4 regions of the Rhodococcus sp. C26F genome follow, and region 3 is predicted to be linked to each of the others. Evidence: riboswitches for the same ligand, from Rfam matches in the RefSeq annotation. Region 3 holds a riboswitch; each other region holds the start of a gene.
The links. A riboswitch is a leader RNA that binds a small molecule or an ion and turns the genes downstream of it on or off. The one in region 3 is predicted to bind thiamine pyrophosphate.
Positions count from the first base shown of each region.

Region 1: it holds a riboswitch for thiamine pyrophosphate, as region 3 does, so the genes downstream of both, thiC (phosphomethylpyrimidine synthase ThiC) here and ACLBYD_RS04600 (ABC transporter substrate-binding protein) in region 3, are expected to answer to the same signal.
Region 2: it holds a riboswitch for thiamine pyrophosphate, as region 3 does, so the genes downstream of both, thiO (glycine oxidase ThiO) here and ACLBYD_RS04600 (ABC transporter substrate-binding protein) in region 3, are expected to answer to the same signal.
Region 4: it holds a riboswitch for thiamine pyrophosphate, as region 3 does, so the genes downstream of both, ACLBYD_RS19590 (3-oxoacyl-ACP reductase) here and ACLBYD_RS04600 (ABC transporter substrate-binding protein) in region 3, are expected to answer to the same signal.

Region 1 covers NZ_JBKFBA010000022.1:9,232-16,441, reverse strand. Annotated here, with positions in the region: gene ACLBYD_RS19760 (MFS transporter) at 1-318, shown strand, start outside; gene ACLBYD_RS19755 (SDR family oxidoreductase) at 491-1,252, shown strand; gene ACLBYD_RS19750 (hypothetical protein) at 1,222-1,482, opposite strand; gene ACLBYD_RS19745 (hypothetical protein) at 1,449-1,646, opposite strand; gene ACLBYD_RS19740 (potassium channel family protein) at 1,783-2,661, shown strand; gene thiC (phosphomethylpyrimidine synthase ThiC) at 2,777-4,561, opposite strand; TPP riboswitch at 4,560-4,669, opposite strand; gene ACLBYD_RS19730 (ArsR/SmtB family transcription factor) at 4,812-5,150, shown strand; gene ACLBYD_RS19725 (substrate-binding protein) at 5,166-6,581, shown strand.
Region 2 covers NZ_JBKFBA010000026.1:8,359-15,568, reverse strand. Annotated here, with positions in the region: gene ACLBYD_RS21395 (ABC transporter ATP-binding protein) at 1-694, opposite strand, end outside; gene ACLBYD_RS21390 (hypothetical protein) at 763-1,296, opposite strand; gene thiG (thiazole synthase) at 1,388-2,173, opposite strand; gene thiS (sulfur carrier protein ThiS) at 2,166-2,378, opposite strand; gene thiO (glycine oxidase ThiO) at 2,375-3,439, opposite strand; TPP riboswitch at 3,436-3,548, opposite strand; gene thiE (thiamine phosphate synthase) at 3,575-4,264, shown strand; gene ACLBYD_RS21365 (NUDIX hydrolase) at 4,300-5,154, opposite strand; gene ACLBYD_RS21360 (hypothetical protein) at 5,292-6,644, shown strand; gene ACLBYD_RS21355 (transporter substrate-binding domain-containing protein) at 6,641-7,210, shown strand, end outside.
Region 3 covers NZ_JBKFBA010000002.1:313,371-320,580, reverse strand. Annotated here, with positions in the region: gene ACLBYD_RS04630 (lipase family protein) at 1-302, opposite strand, end outside; gene ACLBYD_RS04625 (GNAT family N-acetyltransferase) at 448-954, shown strand; tRNA gene ACLBYD_RS04620 (tRNA-Leu) at 974-1,047, shown strand; gene ACLBYD_RS04615 (SDR family NAD(P)-dependent oxidoreductase) at 1,161-1,988, opposite strand; gene ACLBYD_RS04610 (ABC transporter ATP-binding protein) at 2,186-2,956, opposite strand; gene ACLBYD_RS04605 (ABC transporter permease) at 2,953-3,738, opposite strand; gene ACLBYD_RS04600 (ABC transporter substrate-binding protein) at 3,716-4,729, opposite strand; TPP riboswitch at 4,766-4,862, opposite strand; gene ACLBYD_RS04595 (hypothetical protein) at 5,322-5,843, opposite strand; gene ACLBYD_RS04590 (hypothetical protein) at 6,270-6,416, opposite strand; gene ACLBYD_RS04585 (hypothetical protein) at 6,637-6,831, shown strand; gene ACLBYD_RS04580 (CsbD family protein) at 6,890-7,087, opposite strand; gene ACLBYD_RS04575 (hypothetical protein) at 7,207-7,210, shown strand, end outside.
Region 4 covers NZ_JBKFBA010000021.1:78,315-85,524, forward strand. Annotated here, with positions in the region: gene ACLBYD_RS19585 (LLM class flavin-dependent oxidoreductase) at 91-1,395, opposite strand; gene ACLBYD_RS19590 (3-oxoacyl-ACP reductase) at 1,395-2,159, opposite strand; TPP riboswitch at 2,214-2,305, opposite strand; gene ACLBYD_RS19595 (stealth family protein) at 2,568-4,064, shown strand; gene ACLBYD_RS19600 (phosphodiesterase) at 4,061-4,981, opposite strand; gene ACLBYD_RS19605 (alpha/beta hydrolase) at 5,143-6,060, opposite strand; gene ACLBYD_RS19610 (MarR family winged helix-turn-helix transcriptional regulator) at 6,139-6,606, shown strand; gene ACLBYD_RS19615 (esterase/lipase family protein) at 6,682-7,210, shown strand, end outside.

The DNA.
Region 1 (7,210 bases), on a different contig from region 3:
GTGTTCTGCCTCGCCTTCGCCACCTCCTACGGTCCCCTCGCAGCCTTCTTCGCCGAAGCCTTCGACACCCGTATCCGCTACACCGGAATTTCTTTCGGCTACACGATCGGCACCCTTGCCTCGAGCGCTCCCGCCCCGATCGTCGCCACGTACCTGCTCGATCGCACCGGTTCGTACGTCGCCGTGGCGTTGTTCATGGTCGCAATGTGCGCCGTCTCCGTCGTCTGCGTGATCGCCATGCGCGAGACCTACCGGCAGGATCTGTCCGGCAACGACGAAACCTCCGGACAGGAACAGTTGTCACCGACCTCTCGCTGAGCAGGCCCACGCACCGGTCCCCGGTCGGCGACGCACCCGCCCCCTGCGGCGGGCCGCCATTCGTCCGCGCGTGACCCGCGGCCGTGGACCTCGACAGACATCCATCCCACCCCGATTCCGGGGGCGCGGAACGCCTCCCCCCGCGCCCCCGGCACCATCGAAACGAGTTCAGATGAGCATCGCCGAACCGTCGCTGCACCCGTTGGCTCTGCCCACTACCTCGCTGCGTGTCCTGGTCACCGGCGTCGAACAGAACGAAGGTGCCCACGTGGCCCGAACGTTGGCGGCGGCCGGACATCACGTGTTCACGCACAGCTTCACCCTCGACGCTGCCGAGCACCTCGCCGGCCGAATCACCGATGACGGCGGGATCGTTCACTCGGTCGCGGCCGATCTGACCCTCGAATCCGACGTCGACAACATGTTCACCCACCTCGAGCGACGGCACGGCGGCATCGACGCGCTTGTGCACACCGCCTGGCTACCCGGCCCGGAGACCGCATGCCACTCGCTGAGCAGGATCCGTCCCGCCGACTGGGGCCGGTTCACCTACGACCACATGGCGTTGTTGTTCCACACGACCAGACGTGCTGCAGTATCCCTCCACCGCACCGGTGGCATCGGATCGATCGTCACCGTCACCGGCCTGGACACGCTCCGCAGAATCACCGACACCGATCGAGGACCGGCACGCGACTCCATGGACGGCGCAATCGAATCATTCGCTCTCGCCGCCGGACGTGAACTCGGCAGCAACCTCTTACGGATCAACAACGTCCGTCTGGTACCCACCCCGGTTCGGGAGACAGGTGTCGCCGCTGCTGCCCCGATACGCCTCGAGGCGGTGCTACCGGAGCTGATCGACCCAGCATCCGATATCGGCTCCGGTGGCATCTTCACTGCCTACACCTCGTTCCCTGCACCTGCGCGGTGACCGGCGTCGGCCCGATGTCCCCATTCGTTGTCATCGGGGCGTCGAATGTTGCCCGGCTCGTGTGTGCCTCGCTCACCCAACGCCACTTCGATGTTCTCCACCTCGATGCACCCGACGACCCGGAACTTCTGCAGATACCCCAGCACGACCCGGCCGGGGTCGCCGTCGTCACCCACGACGACGCGGTCGCCGTCCGTTATGCCCTCGCCATCGCCCACATCAGTCCCCACGTGCCGATGGTCGTGACCGTCTTCGACCGCACCATCGCCAACCAGCTCATCCGACTGATTCCCCACTGCCAGGTCACCTCCCCCGCAGACCTCGCGACACCGTCCCTGGCCGGCCCGTGCATCGCTGCCACGATCGACGCGGCGTACACCGCACCCCACGGCATCGCACACGTCCTCCGGCACCCCACCCACGGCGACCAGCCGACCTGGCGGCCTCTACCCCACAGCCGTACCAGCAGAATTCGCCGCCGATTCGTCCACTCCGTAGGCACCCTGCGATCCCACGATGCCGGAACCCGCATGCTGCTCACCGGCCTTACCGGACTGCTCGCCATACTTCTGATCGATTGGATATGGCTCACTGTCGGCAAGGGTCACCACTGGGTCGAGTCCCTCAAGGAAGCAGTCCAGGTCGTCGCGACCGTCGGTCCCGCACCGGCCTCACACGGCGACCACGCCTATGACGTGTTCGCGGCCGTGGCGATGTTGGCGGCGATCGTGTTCACCGCCATGTTCACCGCCGGGATAATCGAACGTCTGCTCGGAGCCAGTCTCATCGGCTTGATCGGTCAGCGGGTTCTTCCCCGCCGCAACCACGTCATCGTCGTCGGATTGGGACAGGTCGGTCTCCGGTTATGCCTCGAACTTCGCAAGCTCGGTATCCCCGTCGTCGCCATCGAACGCGATGATCGAGCTCGCAATCTTCGCCTGGCCCGAGCACTGAATATTCCTACCATCGTCGGGCACGGTACCGACAGAACCCTCCTCGAACGCGCCCGCCTCGACCGAGCCCGATGCCTTGCTGCTGTGGGTTCTGACGACCGTGACAACATCGCCGTGTCCGTAGCAGCCCACGGTGTACACCCCGACGCCAGACTCGTCCTCAGAGCCGGCGAACACGAAGCCCTCACCGACACCGGATCCCTTGTACCGCTAGGGATTACCAGAAACGTCGCAACCTTGAGCGCAACCTTTGTCGTCGGACGGTTGCTCGGTCTCGATGCCCACCGCGTGGTAGTTGCAAACGACAGGATCTACCTCGAGCTCGACGGGTCCTTCGAACAGTTCGTCCTCTCCGCACGACACCATTGCCCCCATATCACCGGAACAGACGCTCACCACCCCTCGTTTGAGGTACGACTCCGACAAACGCCGTCGAGGCAGCACACATCAACGTGACACCAATCCGGACCGGATAGGCAATAGCCTTGACGATTGCCAAGTCATGCAGCCCTGGGCCAATTTTCTCCGTCGCGCCGTGACCGCCACCAACATCCGGAACTCACCCGCCTCCTCACGTGGGCATACCGCCCGTTTCGGCTCCAATCGACTTATGCCCCACCACATCCCTGAGACCCGGAACGGTGGGCGCATCCAGGTACACCGTGCTGCCGGCGGCCCGGAACCGGTCGGACATATGCTGCATCCCGGCGACGGCGGCCTGGTCGGCGGCCTCACCGAACCTGGTCCGGATGTCTTGGGAGATGCGCATCGAGCAGAACTTCGGCCCACACATCGAGCAGAAGTGCGCAGTCTTGGCCGGTTCAGCCGGAAGCGTCTCGTCATGGAACTGCTCGGCCGTATCCGGATCCAGCGACAGAGCGAACTGATCCCGCCACCGAAACTCGAAACGCGCCTTCGACAACGCGTCGTCGCGCTCGACGGCACCGGGATGGCCCTTGGCGATGTCGGCGGCATGAGCAGCGATCTTGTACGTGATGACCCCGGTCTTCACGTCGTCCCGATTCGGCAGTCCCAGATGCTCCTTCGGGGTGACGTAACACAGCATCGCGGTGCCATGGCGGGCGATCTCGGTAGCTCCGATCGCGGAGGTGATGTGGTCGTAGCCCGGAGCAATGTCGGTCACCAGCGGCCCCAAGGTGTAGAAAGGCGCTCCATGACATAACTTCTGCTGACGCTCCACATTTTCCCGCACCCGATGGATCGGGATGTGGCCAGGGCCTTCGACCATCACCTGAACGTCGTGAGCCCAGGCACGGGTGGTCAGTTCGGCAAGGGTGTCCAGCTCGGCGTACTGCGCGGCGTCGTCGGCGTCGGCGATCGACCCGGGTCGCAGCCCGTCTCCAAGGGAGAATGCGACGTCGTAGCGGGCGAAGATCTCGCACAGTTCGTCGAAGTGGGTGTAGAGAAAATTCTCCTCGTGATGGGCGAGACACCAGCCGGCCATGATCGAACCACCTCGGGAGACGATGCCGGTGAGCCGCTCGGCCGTGAGCGGTACGTAGCGCAGCAGCACTCCGGCGTGGATGGTCATGTAGTCCACGCCCTGCTCACACTGCTCGATCACGGTGTCGCGAAAGATCTCCCATGTCAGTGCGTCGGCCTGTCCGGCGACCTTCTCCAGGGCCTGATAGATCGGCACCGTGCCGATCGGCACCGGGGAGTTACGGATGATCCACTCTCGGGTGGTGTGGATATCTTCGCCGGTGGACAGGTCCATCACCGTGTCCGCGCCCCAACGGGTGGCCCAGCGCATCTTGTCGACTTCGTCGACGATGGAGCTGGTCACCGCTGAGTTACCGATGTTGGCATTGATCTTCACCAGGAAGGACTTGCCGATGATCATCGGCTCGGACTCGGGATGGTTGACGTTGGCCGGGATGATCGCCCGACCCGCCGCCACCTCCGAGCGCACCAATTCCACGTCGCAGTTCTCCCGCAGCGCCACGAACCGCATTTCCTGGGTAATGATCCCCGCCCGGGCATAGTGCATCTGCGTGACCGTCCGGCCTGTCTTCGCTCGCACCGGGACAGGTCGGGGCCCCTTCCACTCCCGGGACGCCTCTCCACGCCGCACCGCCGAGCGGCCATCGTCGAGCAGATCCCGTTCTCGCGCCGGGTAGTGCTCGACGTCGCCGCGAGCAGCAATCCAGTCGGCGCGCGTCGGCGGGAGCCCGGCCAGCGGGTCGCTACCGGGACCTGCAGTGCGGTAGACCCGCAGCGGCGGATTCGGCACCCCGTCGGGAGAGTCATCCAAACGGATCTCCGTGACGGGCACACGCAGGTCGTGTTCCTCGTCGTGGACATAGCTCAGGGCATGGGAATCGGATGCACTCATCGGAATCGTTCCTACTTCCTTCGCCGGCATTACCCGGGCAGGTTCGACGGTCGCAGGCTGCCTCAGCCCGATCTCAGCCCCTGCAATAGGGCTCCCGTGGGGACGGCACCGACCCTAACACCCGGCTTCTCCCGCTGCAGATGTAGCTGCCCTGCCGTCCGAGTGCCGCGAGGTCGGCCCATCCTGTACGAGCTACAAGGGGGGTACTCTTCTATATGTCATTGACTGCTGACTCGAGGAGATCGGGACCTTGTCCGCACAGCTGGCCTTCGATGCCCTCGCCGACCCTGTACGGCGAGCCATTCTCACTGTGCTGGCAGAGCGCGACGAGTGCAGTGTCAACGAACTGGTCGAACAGATCGACAGCGTGGGACGTACCGGGGTCTCGAACCACCTTCGAATCCTGCGGCACGCGGGATTGGTCACCGAACGTAAGGCCGGCCGCTTCCGCTTCTACTCGATCGACCCGGCCGGTCCCGCTCGGGACGTCATCGCAATGTTGCAGGAATTGTTCCGAGGAGCGCTGGCAGATGCCGTCGAGGCCGCAGACCGCACCGCTGTCACCGACACAACCTTGCGACGTGCGTAGCTTCCAGGGAACACGGTGACCCAGCTCGTACTGCACGCGGAAGAGTGGACCGCATCCCTGCCCTCGGTGGCCTACAGCCTTTTCGGAGCAGACGCGGAGGCGGGATGGCTGTTCGGCGCGGTATGCGATCGGGTCGAACCCGGCGCCGCTGTGCGTATGGCGGTCCACCTCAGCGGTTCCGGAGCAGATCCGGTCGAAATCCTTGGGCGCATTGCTGCCGCACGTCCGCATGCGTACCTTGAAATCGTGCACGACCAGCCTTGGCGAGGGCGTATCAAACTCCGTTTCGAAGCCGCAAATGGTGGCACGAGAGTTCGGCTCGTCGCCGAGCTCGACCAGCCCGGATTGGAATGGTTGATGCGGCGTCGAGGGTTCCCTACCTCTCGAAACGTCTCTTCCCATACCCGTTTGGGCTTGTTGACGTCGAAATCCGGACCCGGCAGTCTTTTCGCCACCGCAATCGACAACGTCGCCATGCTGGCGCTGGAGGAAATCAATGCCGAGGGCGGTATCCGCGGCCGTCCAGTCGAGTTGATCGTGGGCGATGACGCCACAGACCCGCAGACCGGCGTCAGGGAAGCGCGACGACTCGTCCAGGCAGGCTGCCGGACCATCCTGGTCGCCACCACATCGGCTACCTACACTGCAGTTGCCGAAGCGCTCAGCGATGCACCCGTGCTGCTGGTACAGCCGGTCATGAACGAAGGAGGGAGCGGCGATCGTCTCCGTCTCCAGCTCGGCGAGCGGCCGGACGACCAGTTGGCAGCAGCCGTGAAACCGCTCATGCGGATGGAGGGGGTGCGACGATGGTTTCTGGCCGGCGATGATTATTGTTGGCCCCGCACGACACACGGCCTGGCTCGCCAACTGTTGCCTCGGTACGGCGCCCGAGTCGTCGGGGAAAAGTTCGCGTCTCTGGGAACTCGTGACTTCGCCCCGATCATCGAATCGATCCAGAAATCGGGTGCCGACATCGTACTGTCGACCTTCGTCGGAGCTGATGCTGTTGCGTTCGAACGGCAATGTTATGCAATGGGATTGCGGGATCAGTGCATTACTCTGGCGCCTGCCTTGGAAGAGTCCACGCTGACGTACATCGGCGCCGAAGCGGCTCGTGGCCTCTACACCGTCTCGGGGTACTTCCAAAGATTACAAACGGAAGGCAACGCCTCGCTTCTGAAGAGGTACCAGGCGGAATTCGGTCCTTGGGCACCGCCGCTGTCGACGTTGAGCGAGTCTGTGTTCGAGGCGGTTCACATATGGTGGCAGGCGGCTCGGAAAGCCGAGGATAGCGAGCGGATCGCCGCGAGAATGCGTCACGGCGAGTTTCAGCTACCGCGGGGTACCGTCACTTTGAGCGAGGACCGACTCAGACAGCAGCTGCATTTGACGAAAGCGACCGGCACGGAACTGTATCCCGCCCTCGGATAAGTTCGGGCAACCACGATTTCTGGTACCGAAGATCAGGGCATGTGTCTTGATCACCTCGACGTGGTTGCGTTCGCCTACCGTTCGGTTCTTCGCCGGGGATGCGCAACCTCCGGGCCCACCGTGTGCACCTGCCGGGTCGTCCATACATCGGTGTCGTCAGAATTGTTTCCGACTGCGATCAGGCCCCACGTCATCACTGTTCGGTGCGATGTCGATCTCGGTCAAGGCGACGATGACAGCTGCCAGATCCTCGTCTGTGGGATCGGGACCGGATGCGGAGGTCGAGTCTTTCTGCCCCGGTGAGATCCGTTTCCCTCTCGGGGGTGGCTCTGACTTCATTCTCCATCTTCCTTTGTGCACGTCTCACTGCGGCGCATCTGGCCACAGTTCAGCATCTTATGGAATAGCTCCGAATGCAGACGGTTCACAGCTCCGTCCGGGGGATCGACGAGCGCCTTCCTGTCGCCGAAGCGAGCAGCAGTGTGGTTGAATTTGTTGCCGTCAGCGAGGTCGAACGGCAGAGTGAATGCGCGGCAATCGAACTCAGATTAGCGAGCCGTTGCCGGACTGTCCATAGCGCGTCAGTGTGATACATGCGGGAACAAAGAATTACTGCCACAACGCTTTTG
Region 2 (7,210 bases), on a different contig from region 3:
CGTCGAGTTGCGGGCTGCGCACGACGACGAACGAGTCGGACGCGCGGTCGACGAACGCCTTCACCGAGGTGTCGGCGATGAGCCGTCCACGGCCGATGACGATGAGGTGTTCGGCGGTCTGCGCCATCTCCGAGAGCAGGTGGCTGGACACGAGCACCGTGCGGCCTTCCGCGGCGAGCGCCTGCATGAACCGCCGGATCCACACGATGCCCTCGGGGTCGAGGCCGTTGACCGGTTCGTCGAACAGCAGCACGCGCGGGTTGCCGAGCAGTGCGGCGGCGAGACCGAGTCGCTGCGACATGCCGAGCGAGAAGCCGCCGGCGCGCTTGCCCGCGACCTCCGTCAGACCCACCTGGCGCAGAACCTCGTCGACACGCGAGGCGGGCAGACCGTTCGACGCGGCCAGCCAGGCGAGATGCGACCGCGCCGACCGGTTGGGATGCACCCACTTCGCGTCGAGCAACGCCCCGACGGTGGTGAGCGGCCGTGTCAGCTCGCTGTACGGCTTCCCTTCGATCAGTGCGGTTCCCGAGGTCGGCCGGTCCAGCCCCAGGATCATGCGCATCGTGGTGGACTTCCCCGCGCCGTTGGGGCCGAGGAAGCCGGTGACGATGCCGGGACGGACCGTGAACGTCAGGTCGTCGACCGCGGTCGTGGACCCGAAGGTCTTGGTCAAGCCGGTCACTTCGATCATGCGCACCACCCTACGTGCGGCTCCGGCGAGCGCATCCGATCACACTCCCCGGAGCCGCACGCGGTGCGTCAGGGGACGAAGACCTCGGTGGTGACCGGGATGCTCGGTCGCTCGGTACGCATCGTCAGGGCGACGCGGCCGGGTCCGGGGAACACGTGCATGAACAACGGCCGGGTGCTCGTGTGGAAGGCCGGCACGAAGCGGGTCTCCGTACCGCGGGCACCGGTGTCGAGGTTGTGCCAGTCGAAAGCGACGGTGACGTCGCAGTTCAGGATGCTCGGCGTCCACTCGCCGAGAAGCGAGTAGCCCTGCGTGATCCGCAGTTCGATCCCGTGGGTGGCACCCGGCGCCGAGGAGTACTCGTAGAGCGGGCCGTCGAAGGCGGTTCCACCGGCGCGCACGATGCCGGCGCAGATGCCGTCGCCCAATGTCAGCACGGGTGGCGTGGACAACTCCGTCGTCGCGCACGACCTCGGTCCGGTGTTCGACCAGCCCATCTGACACGGTTCCTGGGCGCCCGCGACACCCGGCGCCGCGACGGCGACGGCAGTGCCCATGAGCCCGGCAGCGGCGGCAGCGAGAATTCTGTGTGCAATTGTCATGCCCGGGGATCGTACAGACCGATCGGTATCCCGTCGCGTGATAATCGGAAAACCCCTGAACACCAAGGTGCTCAGGGGTTTCCCGTACCGGTCACGGCTCCATCGGCGAAGATGCCTGGGCCCAGAAGCGTTTCGGGATCCGGCCGGCGTGCCGGGCACGGAATCCCGCTTCGACGGCGTGACGCATCGCCGACGCCATCAGCGCCGGATCCTTCGCGCGGGTGACGGCGGTCGCGAGCAGCACGGCGTCGCAACCGAGTTCCATCGCGAGCGCCGCGTCGGAGGCGGTTCCGATTCCCGCGTCGAGGATCACCGGCACACCCGCGGCCTCGACGATCATCTCGATGTGGTGCGGGTTCGAGATGCCGAGGCCGGTCCCGATCGGCGAGCCGAGCGGCATCACCGCGGCACAACCGACGTCCTCGAGGCGTCGCGCGAGGACGGGATCGTCGGTCGTGTACGGCAGGACGACGAAGCCGTCGTCGACGAGTTGTTCGGCCGCGGAGACGAGTTCGATGGCGTCGGGCAGCAGCGTCCGTTCGTCGGCGATGACCTCGAGTTTCACCCAGTCGGTCTCCAGCGCCTCCCGACCGAGCTGCGCGGTCAGCACGGCTTCCTTCGCGCCGCGGCACCCGGCGGTGTTCGGCAGCGGTTCGATGCCGAGACGGCGCAGCAGGTCGAGGACACCGGTTCCGGAGGCTGCGTCGACGCGGCGCATCGCGACGGTGGTCAGTTCGGTGCCCGACGCGACGAGTGCCTCCTCGAGCACGGCCAGGTTCGCCGCGCCACCGGTGCCGGTGATCAGCCGCGACCCGAAGGTGCGGCCGGCGATGGTCAGCTGCGGCAGGTCGGCGCCGGGATCGTGTGTGTCAGCCACCCTGGACCGCCGTGAGGATCTCGATGCTCGCTCCGCGCGTGACCGGCTCCGACCAGCGGCCGCGCGGGCACACGACACCGTCGACGGCGACCGCGATGCCCTTCTCGGGCAGGCCGAGCTCGTTCAGCAGTTGTGACACGGTCGGGGCCGCGTCGTAGTACTTGTCCTCACCGTTGACGGTGATGCCCACGGACACGTTCGTCATCCCACACTCGCTTCCGTAATTCGTCCAGGACAGGCGTATTGCGCGTCGGCCAGCGACCGCCCACCGAGTTCGGCGAGCACCGCGTCGACGGTGAGCGGCGTGAGCAGCACACCGTTGCGGCCGTGGCCGGTCGCGGCGACGACACGATCGGAGAGCCGGCCGATCAGCGGCAGGTTGTCGGGGGTCATCGGGCGCAGGCCCGCGCTCGCCTCGAACAGTTCGTACTCGCCGAGCGCAGGGAAGATCTTCTCGGCGTCGGCGATCAGATCGCGCACCCCGGCCACCGTGACCTGTGTGTCGGACGCCTCGTACTGTGTGGCGCCCACGACGAGGCCGTCGTGGCGGGGCACCAGATAGGCGGGGCGTCCGTGGACACTCGCGCGCACGGTGCGCTGCGGCGGCGGGGTCGCGCCCGGCCGCACCCGCAGGCGCAGGATCTCGCCCTTGACCGGACGGACCGGAAGGCCCGGCCACAGTCGCGCCGACGCCGAGCCGGCGGCGAGCACCACCTGATCGTCGGGAAGGTCGGCGAGATCGTGGACGGCGGCGTCGGAGAAACGCACCCCGGCCGCGGTGGCCGCGACGCGCAGGGCGTCGACGAGCGTGCGGTTGTCGACCGACGACTCGGTGGGTGCAAGCAGTCCGAGACGCACCTTCGGCCCGAGCGACGGTTCGAACTCCCGGATCTCCGCACGGGAGAGCAGACGCATCTCGTGCCCCCGCTCCCCGACCCATTCGGCGACGGTCCGCAAGTCGGCCGCGTCCGCCGCGTCGAGCGCGACGGTCAGCGACGCCTCGGCGGTGAACACGTCGACGCCGGTCTCCGCGCGCAGTGCATCCGCGAATCCGGGCCAGCGGTCGAGCGAGGCCCCACCCAGGGACAGCACGTGGTCCTCACCGGGCCAGCCCTCGGACAGCGGGGCCAGCATCCCGCCGGCCACCCACGAGGCGCCACTGCCGGGATTCGGGTCGTGCACGGTCACGATGTGCCCCGAGCGGGCCGCGCGCCATGCGATCGACAGCCCGATCACTCCGCCACCCACGACGGCCACAGTTGCCATTGGTCCACCTCACTCCCTGCGCCGGCATGATCCGGGTCAGGTCATAACGGTCGGGGCCGGCAGGCCCCCTCTCAGCCCCGCGAACCTCGGGACTCCCGTGTCGTCACTTTCTGCCTAGAGGCTACCGTCTTGGTCGTGACCACCTATCGCGGCAACCATCCCGACCCGCGCGGCCGCCTCGCGACCGCCCGGTTGTACCTGTGCACCGACGCTCGCCGGGACACCGGCGACCTCGCACGGTTCGTCGAGGAGGCCCTCGCCGGTGGGGTCGACATCGTCCAGTTGCGCGACAAGGACTCGGCCGGCGAGAAGAAGTTCGGACGCCTCGAGGCACGCGAGGAACTCGCCGCCCTCGAGATCATCGGCGAGGCGTGTGCACGCCACGGTGCGCTCCTGGCCGTGAACGACCGCGCCGACATCGCGCTCGCGGCGGGCGCCGACATCCTGCATCTCGGTCAGGGCGATCTGCCGGTGCGGCACGCGCGGCAGATCCTCGGCGACGAGATCGTCATCGGCCGCTCGACGTCGAGCCGCGCGCAGGCTGCGCTCGCCGACATCGAGGAGGGCGTCGACTACTTCGCGTCCGGGCCGGTGTGGGACACCCCGACCAAGCCGGGACGGACCGCGGCGGGGCTGGAGGTGACGCGCGAGGTCGCGCAGTCGCAGCCGGCACGGCCGTGGTTCGCGATCGGCGGCATCGATCTCGAGCGGCTCCCCGAGGTGCTCGACGCCGGTGCCACGCGGGTCGCGGTGGTCCGGGCGATCACGAAGGCCTCCGATCCGCGGGCAGCCGCCGCAGCACTCGAGGCCGCGCTGCCGGCCTGAAAGGCGGCTGAAGGCTGCGCTGCCGGCCTGAGGCGTTACAGCCAGCCCAGCACGGCCGAGGGCGACATCGCGATCGTGCCCTCGGGCAACCGCGCGCGCAGGCCGCGATCCGCGGTGACCACGACCGTCACCCCAGGGTCGACCACGGCCGTCGCGGTGGAGGCCAGCCGGGTCAGTTCGTCGTCGCCGCTGCCGTCCGCGCTGTGCACCGGGATCCGGACGTCGTCGATCGTCGCGTCGCGGGCATGCCCTTCGAGGACCGCTTCGACGCAGGGGACCCAGCCGAACGTCCCGTCGGGAAATTCGACCGTGCGGGGAAGGACCGCGGCGAGGTCGGCGAGCAGGGCGCTCGTCGCGCCGGGGCGGTCGCGCCACCATCCGGTGGGGCCGCTCGCTCCGAGCACGTTCGCGGTGTCGAGCAGCATGCGTACCGGTGAGGTGCGCAGCGACGGCCACGCCTCGGCGAAGCCGCTGTGCAGCGGCATCGCCTCGACCTCCGGTTCGGGCACCCAGCGCAGTTCGGTGCTCTCCTGGTTGAGGCTGGTCACGAGCGTTTCGGTGGCGTCGGCGACGACGGTGGTGTAGGTCCATCCGCCCGCGAGACCGGAGGTGACACGTTCGGCGCGCACCGTCACGGCCGCGACATCGATGCCGGCCTCCTCGTGGGCCTCCCGCACGGCGGCGTCGACGGTGCTCTCATGCGAGTCGCGCGCTCCACCGGGAAGCGCCCAGGTGCCACCCTGGTGCGACCATGCCGCCCGGTGCTGCAGGAGAACCGCGGGGCGACCGTCCGCGAGCGGAGCGCGCAGCAGCAGACCTGCGGCGCCGTGTCGTCCCCAGCGTTTCTCACCGTCCGGTCCGACCGCCCAGCCGTCGCCGTCTCCACGCATTGCGTCCGCCTCTCCGATCCGCCCTCGTCCGGACCTGTGCCCGGTACCGGATCCCCGCCGTCCGTGGACGGCAACAATACCGCCGGGCTGCTTATATGCTCCCCTCAGACCGCTCGACACGAGGAAGGGAGTGCCCGGTGGACGTACGGATCACCCCTCCCTTCGCTCCTGTCGAGAGCCACATTCGCGACGACGCCGATACGGACACTCCGGACGCCCGGTTCGACGACGCTCGTGCCCTGCTCCGATCCACGCCGGTCCGGTTGGTGGTCCTCGGGGTGGTGCTCACCGTGCTGCTCGTCGCCTCGGCAGCGGTCTCCGCAACGATGGTGTCCGGCAGGCAGGCCACCCACGATCGTCTCCTCACGTCCATCGAGCCGCTCGCCAGCGCGGCCCAGAATCTCTACAGCGCGCTCTCGGTGGCCGACGCCGCCGCCGTGACGGGCTTCATCTCGGGAGGACTCGAACCGGAAGCGGTGCGCAGTCGCTACATCCGGGCCACCAACGAGGCTGCGGAATATCTCGTCATCGCTTCGACCGGTCTGACCGACGCCGACCGCGAGACCGCACACAACCTGACGGAGATCGGGCGGTTGCTGCCCGTCTACACGGGTCTCATCGAGACGGCCCGCACCAACAACCGCACCGGGCATCCGGTCGGCGCCGCATATCTCGGCGAGGCCTCGCACCTGATGCAGACCGAACTGCTCCCCGCCGCGCAGGAACTGCACACGCGCGGCGTCGCCGCGGTCGAGGACACCCAGCGCGACGCGGTGCGACCGCCCTGGCTCGCGATCGGGCTGCTCCTCGTCACGGTCGCCGCCCTGTGCGTGGCGCACGTCGTCGTGAGCCGCCGCAGTCGTCGCACCCTCAATCCCGGAATCCTCGTCGCGATCGGCGCGACCGGCGCGCTGCTGTGCTGGTTGCTCGTCGCGGGCCTGGCCTCGTCGAGTGCCACCGAACGCGCCATCGAGCGCGGTGCGGCACCGCTCGCCGATCTCACCGAGGGCCGGATCCTCGCCCAGCAGTCGCGTACCGCCGAGACCCTGCTGATCGCCCGGCGCGACACGACCGGCGCGTACGACGACACCTTCGGGACCAACATGGCGCGACTCGGCGACATCCTCGACGAGTACGGTCGCGATTCCGCCCTCGAGGCGGGCGCCGAGGCAGTGGAGACCGCCCGGTCGGCGCACGAGGCCTGGATCAACTCGCATGCACGCATGGTCGACGCCCTCGTCCGCGGCGATTACGCAGCGGCCTCGGTACTCGCGGTCGGCGCAGGTCCCGGCGAGTCCACCGCCCGGTTCGTCGCTCTCGATGCGGCCCTGACGGAAGGAATCGACGACACCCGCACCGAACTGCGCGACAACGAGTTCCGCGCCTCCCGCACCCTCGCCGGCCTCGCACCGATGTCGGTGGTGCTGCTGACGGTGGCGCTGGTCGGCGTGTGGGTCGGTCTCCGGCCCCGGTTGAAGGAGTACCAGTGAGAGAGCGCGTTCTCGTCGCGGGCCTGTGCGTCGTCGCCGCACTCGCCGGCGGGTGCGCGACCGATCCCCCACCGCGCGCCCCCGGCCTCCAGGGGACGACGACCTCTCTCCCGCTCCCCGAGAACGCGCGGATGCTCGAGTCGTCGGTGGCCACACCGCCCGCCCCCGACTGCGGCGATCCCACCGCCTCGCTTCCCCCGGACCCGAACGCCACCGGACCTGCGATCGATCGGATCCGCACGCGCGGCCGGCTGATCGTCGGCCTCGACACCGGCAGCAACCTCATGAGCTACCGCGACACCGCGACCGGGCGCATCACCGGTTTCGACGTCGACATCGCGCGCGAGATCGCCCGCGACCTCCTGGGCGATCCCGCTCTCGTCGACTACCGCATCCTGTCGTCGGCCGAGCGCGAGAAGGCGCTGCAGGACTCCACCGTCGACATCGTCGCGAAGACCATGAGCATCACGTGCGCCCGACGCGAGAAGGTCGACTTCTCCACCGAGTACTTCCGGGCCCAGCAGCGCGTGCTCGTCGTCCGGGGATCCGACATCCGCTCCGCCGCC
Region 3 (7,210 bases):
GTGGTCACGGCGGAGATCGGTTCGCCGGCGGAGTTCGTCGACCGGAACTTCAGCTGGACGGCGTCGGTGCCGGGGAATCCGAGCGGCGGCGGAACGACGCGCGCGGCGAGGACGTCACCGGGCTGCCGATCGGCGATGTCGTCCGGGGTGCTGTAGAAGGAGTCGTTCACGGACGCGGGGTAGACGATGCCTTCGGCCTGTGCGGAGGGTGCGGCCACCAGGCTCGGCGTCGCTGCCAGGGCCATGACGGCTACCGCGGTGGCGAGTCGCCCGGTCAGTGGGCGTGCGGTCGTGAAGCGCATCCGTTGTCCTTCTCTTCGTGCCCGGTCCACGACCCGGCTGTCCGCTGTGTACTTGTGTCCCCGCAGGATGTCGGCCGGAAATCGAGGTGCGTTACAGCCCGGTGTGGAGCACACTCGAAGTCGGATCCGAGGAGGTCGAGGAGCAATGAGGATCGAAGCGTACACGGCCGAACGACGAAGCGACATACTCGATCTCTCGATCCGGGCCTGGCGTCCCGTCTTCGAGCTGTACCGGCCCGCCGTCCCGGCCTTCGTCTACGACTCCTTCTATCCGAACGGCTGGGAGTCGCGGCAGATCGACGATCTCGGCAGGGTCCTCGACGACGAACCCGAGTCGGTCCATCTGGCCGTCGACGGCGACGAGCTGCTCGGCTGGGTGTCGGTGCGCGTGCACCCGGAGGACAGCATGGGGGAGATCCACGTGCTCGCCGTCGACCCACGTCATCAGCGCAAAGGCGTCGCGTCGGCGTTGATGAACCACGCCGACGACCTCGTCCGCGCCGCCGGGATGACCATGACGATGGTCGAGACGGGCGGTGACCCGGGCCATGCCGGCGCGCGCGCCGTCTACGAGGGCGCCGGATACGAACGCTGGCCCGTCGCACGGTACTTCAAGAATCTCGCGCCCCGGCGCGGTAGTGGACAGTCGTGAACGCTAATGTGATCCCCACGCCCCTATAGCCCAATTGGCAGAGGCAGCGGACTTAAAATCCGCCAAGTGTGGGTTCGAGTCCCACTGGGGGCACAATTCCGGGGTCGCCCGATGCATTCGCTACCTCTCTTGCCATCCGCTACAGCGCATTGCCGTAGCGGATGGAGATTCTTGTAGCGGATGGATGACCACAGCTCGGAGGTGCGCTACGCCTCCACAGGCAGCTGCGGAGCGCTCCGGGCCCGGAGCTGCTCGGCGCGTCCGTTCATCAGGTAGCCGGTCATCTCCGGATGCGTCGACAGGTAGAACGCGCCGTCGGCCGCCTGGGCGAAGATCCGTTCCGCCGCTTCCAGAGCGGGCATCGCGCTCTCACCGACCTTGAACATTGCCTCGCGCTCGAGTGCACCGGCTTCCGAGTCCCCGCCGGCCCGCTCGAAAATCCTGCTGACCACCGGGCCGGGCAGAACCGCCGCGACGGTGATGTCGTATCCCGCCGCCTCGACCTCCAGTTTCAGGCACTCGGTCAGAGCGAGCGTCGAGTGCTTGGACACGATGTAGGGCGCCTGACGCGGGGCTGCTCCGATCCCGCCGATGGACGACAGATTCCAGATGTGCGCCGGAACGCCGGCCTCCGCCATGCGCGGGACGACGGACCGCACGCCGTTGAACACACCCGTGACGTTGATGTCGAGAACGCGCTGCCACTCCTCGGCGGACACTTCCCACAGGTAACCGAACTGCTCGACACCCGCGTTGTTGATCGCCAGGGTGACCGGGCCGAGAGTGTCGTAGACGGTCGCGAAGAACGCGTCGACGGATCCGGCGTCGCGCACGTCGGTGTGCACCGCGATCGCCTCGGTTCCGGATACGACGAGATCGTCCGCCACCGCTCGGGCCGCTTCGATGTCGATGTCGGCGATGGCCACCTTCATGCCCAGCGACGCGCCGTAGCGGGCGAGTCCTTCCCCGACGCCCGAACCACCGCCCGTGACAGCCAGGACCCCGCCTGCGAATACTGAATGTGCGTCGGTCATGAAGTGCTCCTCTACGTCGATACTTCCCGGTGGTGACGAGTCATTCTGCCGATACTCGTATCCGCTGCGCACGAGCGGGTTCCGGCCGCCACGTCGAACACATCCGCTACCGTTCTCGTCATTCGCCACGGCAAATTGCTGCAGCGGATGGCGAATCTTGTAGCGGATGCACTGTCGGCGGACAGTTCGACCCGCGACTACCCAGAGGGAATCCTCCGCTGATCCTCGTGACGTGAGCGGTGCAGGACCTCCATGAGCTCGTGTTCGAGCGCTACGAACTCGCTCGACACGCACGTCTCCAGGGTTCGAGGCCGGGGCAGGTGCACACGCACCTCGTGCTGCACCCGCGTCGGTCGCGGACCGAGGACGACGACCCGATCGGACAGCAACACCGCCTCCCGCACGTCGTGCGTCACCATCAGCACCGTCCAGCGATGCTGCTGCCACACCTGCTGCAACCACAATTGCATCTCGGTGCGGGTGAGTGAATCCAGTGCGCCGAACGGCTCGTCGAGCAGGAGCACGTCGCGTCCCTGCAGCACCGTGCGTGCGAGCGACGCGCGTTGACGCATACCGCCCGACAGTTGGTGCGGCGCAGCGTCCTCGAATCCGGTCAGGCCGAAGGTCGGCAGCAGTTCGCGGGCGCGGGCACGAGCGTCCGATCGCTGTACGCCCTGCACCTCGAGCCCGAGTGTGCAGTTGTCGAGCACCGTCCGCCACGGGAAGAGCAGGTCCTTCTGGGGCATCAGCGCGACCCGCCCGGGTGCGGCGGGAGAGCCGCCGACGAGAACCTCACCGGTGTCGGGCTGTTCGAGTCCCGCGACGATCGAGAACAACGTCGACTTGCCGCAACCGCTCGGTCCGATCAAGGACACGAATTCACCGGGCTCCACGGAACAGTCGATGCCGTCGATCACCGCCCGGTCGCCGTACGCCTTGTGGACCGATGCCATCGTCACCGCACTCATGTCGCATCCTCCGTGAGTGCCCACGGCGCGACCACCCGTTCGACGACGTAGGTCAGCGCGTACAACGTGAGCGATAGAACGGCGGTCACCAGCACGGCTGCGAGCACGAGATCGGTGCGGAACGAATTCTTCTGTGTACTCATGTATATGCCCAGGCCGGATGTCGCGCCGACGTATTCGGCAAACACCGCGCCCACTACGGCGTAGGTGATCCCGATCCGCAGGGCGGTGAAGAAGCGGGGGAGCGCGGACGGCAGGCGCACGTAACGAAACTGCTGCCACCGTGACGCGCCCATGCTGCGCAGCAACGCGCCCGCCTCGCGGTCGGCCGCCGCGAACCCTTCGAGCAGTCCGATCGCGACGGGGAAGAACGTCACGAGCGCGATGACGAGGATCTTCGGCAGCAGTCCGAATCCGAACCAGATGATCATCAAGGGCGCGATCGCGATGATCGGCAGGGTCTGCGACACCACGAACAACGGCACGAAGGCCCGCCGCAACCACGGCGAGAAGTCCACGGCGATGGCGAGCACCCACGCGAGTGCCAGCGACACGGCGAAACCGACGAGGGTGACCTGAAGGGTGGACCAGGCGTGCCCGGCGATGTCGACCCGATGTGTCCACCCTTGCGTGAGAACGCGTGCGGGGGACGGCAACACCTGCGGACGGATACCGCTCACCACGACGTACGACTGCCAGATCGCGACCAGCGCCCCGGCGACGAGCAGGGCGGGAAGGAGTCGACGTGCGCGGCCGGTGCTATCGGTCTTCGAGGTAGTCATCGGTGACATAGGTCGACCAGTCCGGCTCGGTCGTCAACGGGCTGCCATCGGGTCCGGACAGCAGGCCGTTCTCGTAGAGGAATCGGGCGTAGCCCGACCATTTCCCGGCGTCGAGGACTCCGACGGCACCGGAGGCGTCGCGCATGTAGTCGGCGGCGAGCAGGCGCTGGCTCTCGTAGACGAGTTCCTCGTCGGGGAAGGCCCCGGGATTCGCCTCGATCAGGGCCCGGGCTCCACGATCGGGGTCGTCGGCGGCGATCCGGTAACCCTGGTGCAGCGCCTGCACGAAAGCGCGTGCCTGCTCCGGGTTCTCCGTCATCCAGTCCTCGTTGCCATCGACGACGATCGCGTACGCGTCGGGGAAGCCGTAGTCCGTGAAGCGGAAGTACCGCATGGGCAGGCCGCGGCGCTCGGCCTCGAGACCCTCCCACGCCAGGTACGACACGGTGAAGTCGGCGGTCGACGAGTAGACGGCCTCGTACGATGACGTCCCGAGCGTCACCTCCTCGAACTCCCCGCGACCACCGTCGTTGCGGATCACCTCGGCGAGCATCTCGTCCTCGCCGGGGTTCGCGAAGCCCGCGAAGGTCTTGCCGTCGAGTTCCGCCGGCCGCGTGATGTCGGGGTTGTCGCCCCGGACGGCGATCCCCGTCGCCCAGTGCTGCAGGGGTGCGAGGACCGCGAGGGTCCGGGACCCGGATGCCCTGGCGATGGTCGAGGTGGCATGCGTCGAGATTCCGAACTCGGCGCTCCCGGCGTCGACGAGGGTGTCGGGCGTCGCGTTGTTGTACGGCAGGATCTCGACGTCGAGCCCTGCATCGGCGAACAGGCCCTCCTGCTGCGCCACGTACAGCCCGGTGTGATTGGTGTTGGGCGTCCAGTCCAGCGCGAATCGGATGGTGTCGCTCTCGGAACCGGACGAGCACCCGACGACCGCGGTGAGCGCGGCGACGAGGGTGAGCAGTCCGGCGAGAGATCGCCGCGCGTTCACTGCGCGGATCGGGAACGGAACGGCGTGTGGACAAGCATGGCCATGTCGGGACATCCCTTCGTCAGCATTACCTGATGAGGTTCGACGGGTGTGTTCTCAGCCCCGCTCGTGCGGAGCACCCCGTGTCACTGGCGACCCTAGCACTGCGGCTTCCAGGCACCCCCGGGACGGCGGCAGAACGAACGCGTGACACGAAGTTACATAAATGCCCAGGTCGCGGCATTACCCTCACGTTTCACCCGTAGCGGAAGAGTCGAAGGTCCCTTCCTTCTGCTGTTTCCGTGAATCCGAACCCCTGTCGCTCGAGGCGGGACCGAAGACCGGCCACGTGCGACCGGTTGGCGTATCTGCGGTGGCAATCGGCGGACGGCCCGGAGAGTTCGGCCGACGCCGACCGGGTGCTCGTCGCCCAACCCGGGATCCTCGAGGGAGCGGGTGCGCTCGAGAGCGTCGCACGCAACACCGTCCTCACTGCCGCCGCTCGCGGTTGCCACATCGAGTTCTGGGCACTGGACCGACGATCGAACTGCCTCGAAGACCACACAGGTGTGCAGGCGGCACTGCGGACGGGGTCGCTCGACACGGCGACCGACTACTCCTTCCACGGCGCCGAGATCGATGGGCGGCGATTCGCCGGCCACGCGACCGTCACCGACGTCGCGTGGCTCTCGCGCGCCGGACTCGAACAGACGCTGCGCGACCAGTGCGAGCTGTTGCGCCACGAACTTCCCGGCCCGGCCCGGCCCTGCGGAAGCGGAAAGTGTTGTGCGGCGGACATTCTCTCGGCAGTTTCATCACCGGCAATTTCGCGGAATGGGATTTCGGCGGAGTTTCCGTCACCACCGACGACGCCGGCACCGTTCGATGCGCTGTCCGGATCGATCTCGACGGCGCCCCCGGTGCCGGCACTTCCCGCGGTCGTCAATCCCGAGGCGACGAATCTGCTCGCACTCACCGGACTCGCGGCGCGACTCGCCCCGGACGGCACCGACGGAATCATCCCGCGGATGCCCGACAACCCGAACGTCGACTCGACGCTGCGGACACTGTTGTCGAGGGATTGCGCGATGTTCGCGACCGGCGACCCGGACGTGCGGACGTTGAACGCGACCACCGAGGCGGTGCTGGGCGATCCTCGACGACAATTCGCAACCACTGGGATTCCTGCAGGCGAGCGTCGGGGTTCATCACCGGTGCGCCCGTGCACGACAAGCTGTTTCCCGTTCCCAGCACTCCGGAGGTGCTCGGGGGGCTGTTCGGTGACGCACCCAAGGCGTCACCGGAGGTCTTCACCGATCCGGGAGTCGTCTACCGGTGGCTCGACTACGACGAGGTGGGCACGGCGTCGTCACCCGACGAAGCGTGGTACACCGATCGGGGGAGCGAGGTGACGTCGATCGCGGAGCTGGCGCGGAATCCGTCGGAGCCACCCCTGGATTTCACCGAGTGGTACTTCCCACCGAAGCTTCCGTTCGATCTGGCGTCGGCGACCCGCAGGCGTCGCAGGCACTGGCCGACTTCGCGGCCGGATGAGGCGGGATCAGGCGCCGCGGGCGGAGAAGATCGAGGTGTAGTCGTGCGGGCCGCTGACCTCGGCGACAGCCGTGACGGGTTCGATCTCGGCGTCGGCTTCCGGAGTGGTGGGCGCGAGGAAGAGGGGATTGTCGAATTCTTTGTTCTGGCTCATGGCCGTCCTTTCGGGTGCGGCCGGGTAGACCCCGGCCGTGGGGCAGTGCGAAGAAGAGGGGCCGCGGTACACGCGGCGGGGAACTCTCACGTCCGGTTCGGAACCTTCGGGCACCGAGGTGCGAGGTTGCTCATCGTATGCGAGCCGAACGATGACCCCACCCTACACCAGAAGGTTCGCCCGACGTTTGATCGGCGAGTCGCGTGGGAAGACACTCGGCATGGCTACCTACAGAGTGATCGACCCGACCGGGAACGTCGTGGACACCAAGGAAATCGAGAGCGCGGACGACGCGCACGCCTGGTTCGTCGACCAGCGCGCCGACAACAGCGAACTCGGCTGGCGCATGGAGGCACAGAACGAACAGGACGGTACCTGGCACTTCTTCGACGACACCGAGGGCACCTCGAAGTAGGACCCACAGACACGCGCGGTGCCGGTAGTCGAAACTACCGGCACCGCGCAGTTCGTGACTACTTCTTGAAAGCGTCCTTGACGTGCTCTGCGGCATCCGAGATCTTGTCGCCGGCCTGCTTCAACCCGCTGGAGGTCTGGTCGCCGCGACCCTCGGCTTCGAGATCACGATCACCGGTCGCCTGACCGGTGTTCTCCTTGATCTTGCCGCCTGCTTCTTCTGCCTTGTGCTTTGCCTTGTCGACGAAATCGGCCATGGGTCCTCCTCTGTCATCGAACGTTGCCCCTACGGAGTACCCGACCCGAACCGAGCGAAACCGAACACGGCGTACTCGTCCGTGTCAGACTTCGACAACAGACAGCCAGGAGGAGATCGATGT
Region 4 (7,210 bases), on a different contig from region 3:
GTGGCAGGCGCGTCGGGCCGCTCAGGAGCGCGAAACGGTCATCGGCGCGCGCTACAACCCGCTCCGATGACCGATTCGCGCTCTTCTCCGCTACAGCGCCTTCAGACCGAGCAAGTCGCGCAGGGTCGAGCCGGGATATTCGGTCCGGAACAGGCCACGACGCTGCAGTTCCGGGACGACGAGCTCGACGAAGTCGTCGAGCGAATCCGGATAGGCGGGACACATCAGGTTGAAGCCGTCGCAGGCGCCCGCGGTGAACCATTCCTCGATGCTGTCGGCGACGGTCTCGGGAGTACCGATCATCGTCGCGTGACCACCACCCGCGGCGAGGTAGCCGAGCAGTTCGCGCAGGGTGGGACGGCGGGTCTCGATGATGCGCTGCACCGTCGCGTAGCGACCCTGCGGCCCGCTGAACTCCTCGATGGGTGGCAGGTCGGCGACCGGCGCGTCGAGGTCGTGGCCGGTGTAGTCCTGACCGGTGAAGACGCCGAGCTGGGTGATGGCGGCATCGACGTCGAGGAGCGCATCGAGTTCCGCCTTCTTCGCCCACGCCTCCTCCTCGGTGCGGCCGACGTAGGTGACGAGTCCGGGCAGGATGGCGACCGTACCGGCATCCCTGTCGGCCGCGGCGATCCGCGCGCGCAGGTCGGTGGCGTACTCGAGCGCGGCGGTCATGTCCCACGCGACGGAGTAGACGGCCTCGGCGTGGCGGGCCGCCAGGTTGCGTCCGGTCTCCGACGCTCCCGCCTGGAACAGCACCGGACGCCCCTGCGGGCACCGGGGCACGGTCAACGGACCGTCGACGCGGAAGTGCTTGCCTCGGTGATGGATCGGACGGATCGCGTCGGAGTCGAGGAACCTGCCACCCGACCGGTCGACGAGGACACCGCCGTCGTCCCAGGAATCCCACAGCGCACAGAGCACCTCGATGAATTCCTCGGCCCGCGCGTACCGTTCGGCGTGCGGCGGCAGGGAGTCGAATCCGTGGTTCCGCGCTTCCTCGTCGAACATCGAGGTGACGATGTTCGCACCCGCCCGTCCCCCGCTGATGTGGTCGAGCGAGGCGAGCATCCGCGCGGCGTGGAAGGGCGTGAAGAAACTCGCGGAGACGGTGGTGACGAGACCGATGTGCTCGGTCGCGCGCGCCATCGCCGACAGCGCGGTGAGCGGTTCGAGGAACCACGTGGTGCCCGCCGTGTACTTCGGGTTGACGCTGTGACCGTCGGCGAAGAACACCGCGTCGAGGCAACCCCGTTCGGCGGTGCGGGCGAGTTCCTCGAAATACGTGATGTCGCCGATGCGTTCGGCCGCGGAGTCGGGATGCCGCCACGCCGACGAGTGGTGCCCGACGCCGTAGAGGAAGGCGTTGAGGTGGAGAGTGCGTGGTCCGGCCATCAGTTCATCACCAGTCCCCCGTCGACCACCAGGTTCTGTCCGGTGACGGCCCGCGACCAGTCGGAGGCGAAGAACAGCACCGCGGCCGCGAAGTCCTCGGGCGTGGTGACCTTCCGCAGCGGCGTCGACGACGCGATGAGATCGAACACCGCTTCGGGGGTCGCCGACGAGGCGTCGGTCGTGCGCAGCAGACCACCGGAGACCATGTTGACGCGGATCCCGTCGGGGCCGAGGTCGGCGGCGAAGGTGCGGGTCAGCGACAGGAGCGCGGCCTTCGCGGCGGTGTAGTCGTGGTACGGGACGACGGGGTGCTGGAACAGGTTGGTACCGATGTTGACGATGCTGCCGCCGCCGGCTTCCCGCATGCCCGGCAGCGCTGCCTGGATGACGTTGACCGCGCCGCCGATGACGCCGTCGAACTGGGCGCCGAACCGGTCGTATCCGATCTCGTCGGCCTTGGGCCGGGCGTCGCCGTTGAACGAGAAGTCGGGCAGGGCGTTGTTGACGACGGTGGTGACGGGTCGTCCGAAGTGCTCGCGGGCCCGGGTGAACAGCGACTCGACGTCGGCGCGGTCGGTGACGTCGGCCTGAAGCGCGACCGCTCGTTCGGGTCCGATCTTGTCGGCCAGTTCGTGGGCGCTCTCGCCGCTGCGCCGGTAGTCGAGGACGACGGCGGCTCCTTCGTCGGCGAACGCCTGTGCGATGGAGTGGCCGAGTCCGCGACCGGCGCCGGTGACGAGGACGACCTGGTTCTGCAATGACATCTTCTGTGCCTTCCCTGTGTGGGGAAGGGTGCGTGAGGGCGACAGACCTGTGGCCTGTCGCCGGCTCGGCATCCCTTCGCTCGCATTATCGAGATCAGGTTCGACGGGTGTTTTCTCAGCCGTTTCCGGCACCCCGTGTCGAGTCCTGCGGACAGGCTACACCGCGCGGTTTCGCCGCTTCGAGAGCCGCCCGCGGCGGGCTTCACCGGATCGTCACATCGCCGACGCGGGAACTTAGCTCAGATCGGCGTTAAAATGGGCCATTCCTGTCCCGACTCGTGAAAGGAGATTCCGACGCACACGCCGGCCCCCCACAACGCTCCCTACGTCTCCGTTTCCCAGCAGGTCGGAGACGCTCCGCCGCTCGGCCGCGCCACCGTCCGCGGCCCCGCGAGGCACGAGGAAGTGGTGTGGTTCGAGGATCGCTACGCCATCCCGATCACCACCACCACGCCCGACGAGGCTCGGATCGAGGACGTGCTGTTCCTGCGCCGCGTGCTCGACCGGGCGCACATCGACTACCTGCTCGTGCGCGACGACAGCGACCGTCCGATCCTCGCGATCGACCGCGCCGACCGGAAGCGGCTGCGCGCCGCTCTCGTCGAGGGGTGTGCCGACGAGCCCTTCTACTCGAAGGCCGTCGGTTCGAAGCGGCGTCCCGTCCCGGTGGCGGACGGTCGGCTCTCGCGCGACAGGAAGGACCGGGTGTTCCGGCTGTTCCGCCCGCGGGTCGAGCTGACCAGCGGGTTGCGGTACGGCGCCTCGAACGGTGTGGACATCGAGCTGTGGACCTACACCGACGACGAGGTGATCATGCCTCGTCCGAACGCTCTCACCCGCACGATCGCCCTGCGCGACGAGATGCGCCGGACGACGGTCGAGCGGTACGGACAGTTGTGGCCCACGATCGAAGGCATGTTCGACCGCCATCCCGGCGACATCCCGTTCGAGATCGACCTCGTGTTCTCGTGGGTCGACGGGTCGTCGAAGTCGTTCCAGGCCAAGCGCGCGAAGCTGATGCAGAACTATGTCGTCGGCGAAGGTGACGACTCGCCGGCGCGCTATCGGCAGATCAACGAACTGAAGTACGCCCTGCGTTCGGTCCACATGTACGCGCCGTGGGTGCGGCGGATCTTCGTCGCCACCGACTCGCCGCGACCGGCGTGGCTCGCCGACGATCCGCGCGTGACCTTCGTGCGGAGCGAGGAGTTCTTCACCGATCCGTCGGCGCTGCCCACCTACAACTCGATGGCGGTCGAGTCGCAGCTGCATCACATCCCGGGACTGTCCGAGCACTTCCTGTACTCGAACGACGACATGTTCTTCGGTCGCCGGGTGAGCCCGAGCCTGTTCTTCTCCGGCGGGGGCGTCGGCAAGTTCATCGAGTGTGACGTGCGGATCGGCCTCGGACGAAACAACGCGTCACGCAGCGGATTCGAGAACTCCGCCCGAATGAACCGCAAGCTCCTGCAGGATCGCTTCGGGGTCACCATCACTCGGCACCTCGAGCACACACCGGTCCCGTTGCGCAGGTCGATCATGGCGGAGATGGAGCGCGAGTTCGCGGACGAGTTCGCTGCGACGGCGGCGAGCCCGTTCCGGGCGGCCGACAACATCTCGGTGACGAACTCCTTCTACCACTACTACACGCTGCTGACCGGCCGCGCGGTGCAGCAGACCACGGCGAAGGTGGAGTACGTCGACACCACCGTGAAGTCCGGTCTGCGACATCTGGACACGATCCTGGCGCGCCGCAATCTCGACCTGTTCTGCCTGAACGACGGCAGCACGCCCGAGGTAGACCTGGAGCTGCGCACCGCGAAGGTCACGCAGTTCCTGGAGCGGTACTACCCGATTCCTGCGCCCTGGGAGACCGACTACCCGGGCGGACCGGACGTCGGCTAGACGCGAACGGTGAGGTCGGGGTTCTCGGGGATGCGAATGCCGGCTTCGGCCAGGCGCCGCGCCGCGTCGTCGGCCGTGTGGGGTTGCCCGGCGGTGGCGTAGCTTCCGCTGGGCACCACGGAGTGCACGATCGTGTCGGGATAGACGTGCACGAGGTTGAAGCCCTGCGCGCCGTCGTGTCCGCGCTGCGAGCCGACCGGGACGTTCAGGTCCTGGGTGTAGCAGGTCGACGAGGCGACCGAGACCGGGATGCCGGCGAACGTGGCCGAGGTCGAGTAGTGCAGGTGACCGCCGAGGATGGCGCGCACATCGGTGCCACGCAGTACTTCGGCGAGGCCCGCTTGGTCGCGCAGTTCGACGAGGACGGCCATGTCGAACACGCTCGGCACGGGTGGATGATGCAGTGCGAGAACGGTACCGAACGGGACGGGTGTCGAGAGTTCGTCGGCCAGCCAGGCGAGCTGCTCGGCGGAGACCTCGCCGTGGTGATGGCCCGGAACCGAGGTGTCGAGCGTGATGATCCGCAGTCCGCCGACCATGTGGACTTCGTCGATGGGTGCACCCACGGGATCTTCGTCGAGGAGTTCCTCACGGAAGGTCGCGCGGTCGTCGTGATTACCCATGGCCCAGACGATGTCGGCACCGAGCGCTGCTGCCAGCGGTTCGACGAGACCGCGGAGCTTGCGGTAGGCGTCGGGCTGGCCGCGGTCGGCGAGGTCGCCGGTGAACACCAGGGCATCGGGACGGACCTGCGACGCACGGATGTCCTCGAGAATCAGCCCGAGGCGGGTGTCGGCGTCGACGGTGCCGTAGAGGAGTTCGTCTCCACCGACGAGGTGTGTATCGGTGAGATGAAGGAGGGTGTGCGAAGGTCTGGGATATTCGGCTATTCGCTCAGGGGCTGGAGAACTGCCCATGATCTCTCACTTCCATTCGCCCGTTTCGGGCACTCGATCGCCATCAACGGTAGCGAGTGTGTTTCTACGACTCCATGGCTTCTGGATCACATCGAGACCCCGAACCTGCGGCGAACACCTCGTTACTGCGCGGTGACCTGCGGAAACGAACAATCGAACATTCACGGGTGATCTGGGTCACAATCCAGTTCGACGGGCGCACCGGCACCCAGTGCATCCCGCAGCACTGCGTCGACCTCGTCGCTCGGGTACATCGGCAGAGTGTGGTGGGTACCGGTGGTGAGAGTGACGACTCGACAGGACGGCAGCGCCTTCCGCGCTGCGCGGGCCACCTTGTCGGGGTCGTGGACTCGCCCGACCGGCGCGAGCACCACCGTGGTGTCGGCTGTGCACCGTCCCAACTCTTCGAACGACGGACGCCGGGGCACGATCGTCTTCGCGGTCGGGAAGTGTGCCGCGCCGAGCGCCATCAGGGTGACCCAGTCGGGATCGAGGTGTGCCCCTCGGGTTTCCCACTCGAGGAATGCCCGTTCGCGGGCGGCGGTGGGCCGGACGAGAACAGGAAGTGCCCGCAGGAGATATGCGGGCCGCATCCCGGCAAAGCACGAGTTGGGGTCGAGCAGCACGAGCCGGCCGACCCGTTCGGGAGTCCGCACGGCTGCCGCGAGTGCGGTCATCGCGCCGTACGAGTGACCGACGAGTGCGCACCGCGTCACCCCGAGAGCATCGGCGACGGAGCCGAGCCATTCGAGCAGATCGTCGACGCTGCGTACAGGATCACCACCGGCGACGCTGCGTCCGACGTCGCCGATGATGTCGACGGCCAGCACGCGGTGGGTCTCCCCCAGCGCCGCGGCGGTGGCGAACCAGACCATCGACGTGGCGCCGGCACCCGGGAGCAGCAGGACCGGCGGTGCGTCGGGTGGTCCGTACTCGGCGACGCGGGTGGTGCCGAAGCGGGAGTCGAGATCGTGGATCACGGTCCCGCGTGGCCATTTCGCGAGGAGCGCGTCGTACGCGGCGTAGAAGGCGCGCCCCTCGTCGGATTCTGCGAACGATGTGCGTGGTGACCGGAGCATCGGAACCTCCACCGTCTAATATCTAGATGATCGAGATATTAGGTGGGCGAGTAGAATCTGTCGAGAGGCGGAGGTGACATGACGGACGACGACAGACTCGACATGATCCACCGGTTGCGCGCGCTCACCGTGCAACTCGATCTGCTCGGCGCCGAATTCGCACAGAAACACGCGCTGCATCCCACCGATCTGCGAGCGCTGATCGGACTTCTCGACCGGGAACGGGCCGGGGAGATCGCGACACCCAGCTGGCTCGCCGAGCACCTGCGGCTCAACACCGCATCGATCACCGCACTCGTCGACAGGCTCGAACGGGCCGGTCACGTGCGGCGAGATCGCGACAGCGACGACCGGCGGCGCGTGATCCTGCGCGTAACCCCGGCGGCCGAGAAACTCGGATGGGATTTCTTCGGTCCGCTCTTCGCCCGGGCATCCGCCGCGCTCGAACCCTTCTCCGAGTCGCAACTGGAGGTCGTGCGGGAGTTCCTCGGCTCCATGACTGCTGCAGTGGAGTCCGCGCGCTCCCCAGAAGACACCGAGGGCTGACGCCTGCGGGAACCGCACTCCCCCTGGGGGAAGAATTTCTGTTAACTTCCTTGCCCATCCACATACTTCGGGGGGATGGGAATGCACATACGCTCATGGGTCGCCGCGGTACTCGCGGTCGCCTTCGCTGTGGTCGGGGCAGGAACGGCAGTCGCGGAGGAGCCCGCTCCTCCCCTACCCGTCGGAAAGACGTTCCTGGACGGGTTCGCCCACGAGTTCGGCGACCCGAACGGTAACGCGCTCGGTACGAACGACTGGGACTGCGTGCCGTCGCAGGAACACCCGGATCCGGTCGTGCTCGTCCACGGCACGGTGCTCAACCGGCACAACAACTGGTCGTATCTCGGGCCTCTCCTCGCCAACGAGGGTTACTGCGTCTTCGCTCTCACTTACGGCAACCACGCCGACCTCCCCTGGCCGTTGAATTCCGTCGGTGGACTGCTGCCGATGGAGGACAGCGCACAGCAACTCTCGGAGTTCGTCGACGAGGTCCTCGCCGCGACCGGCGCGGAGAAGGTCGACCTCGTCGGACATTCGCAGGGCACCTTGATGCCCGTCTGGTACGTGAAGTTCCTCGGCGGCAACGAGAAGGTCGACGACTACG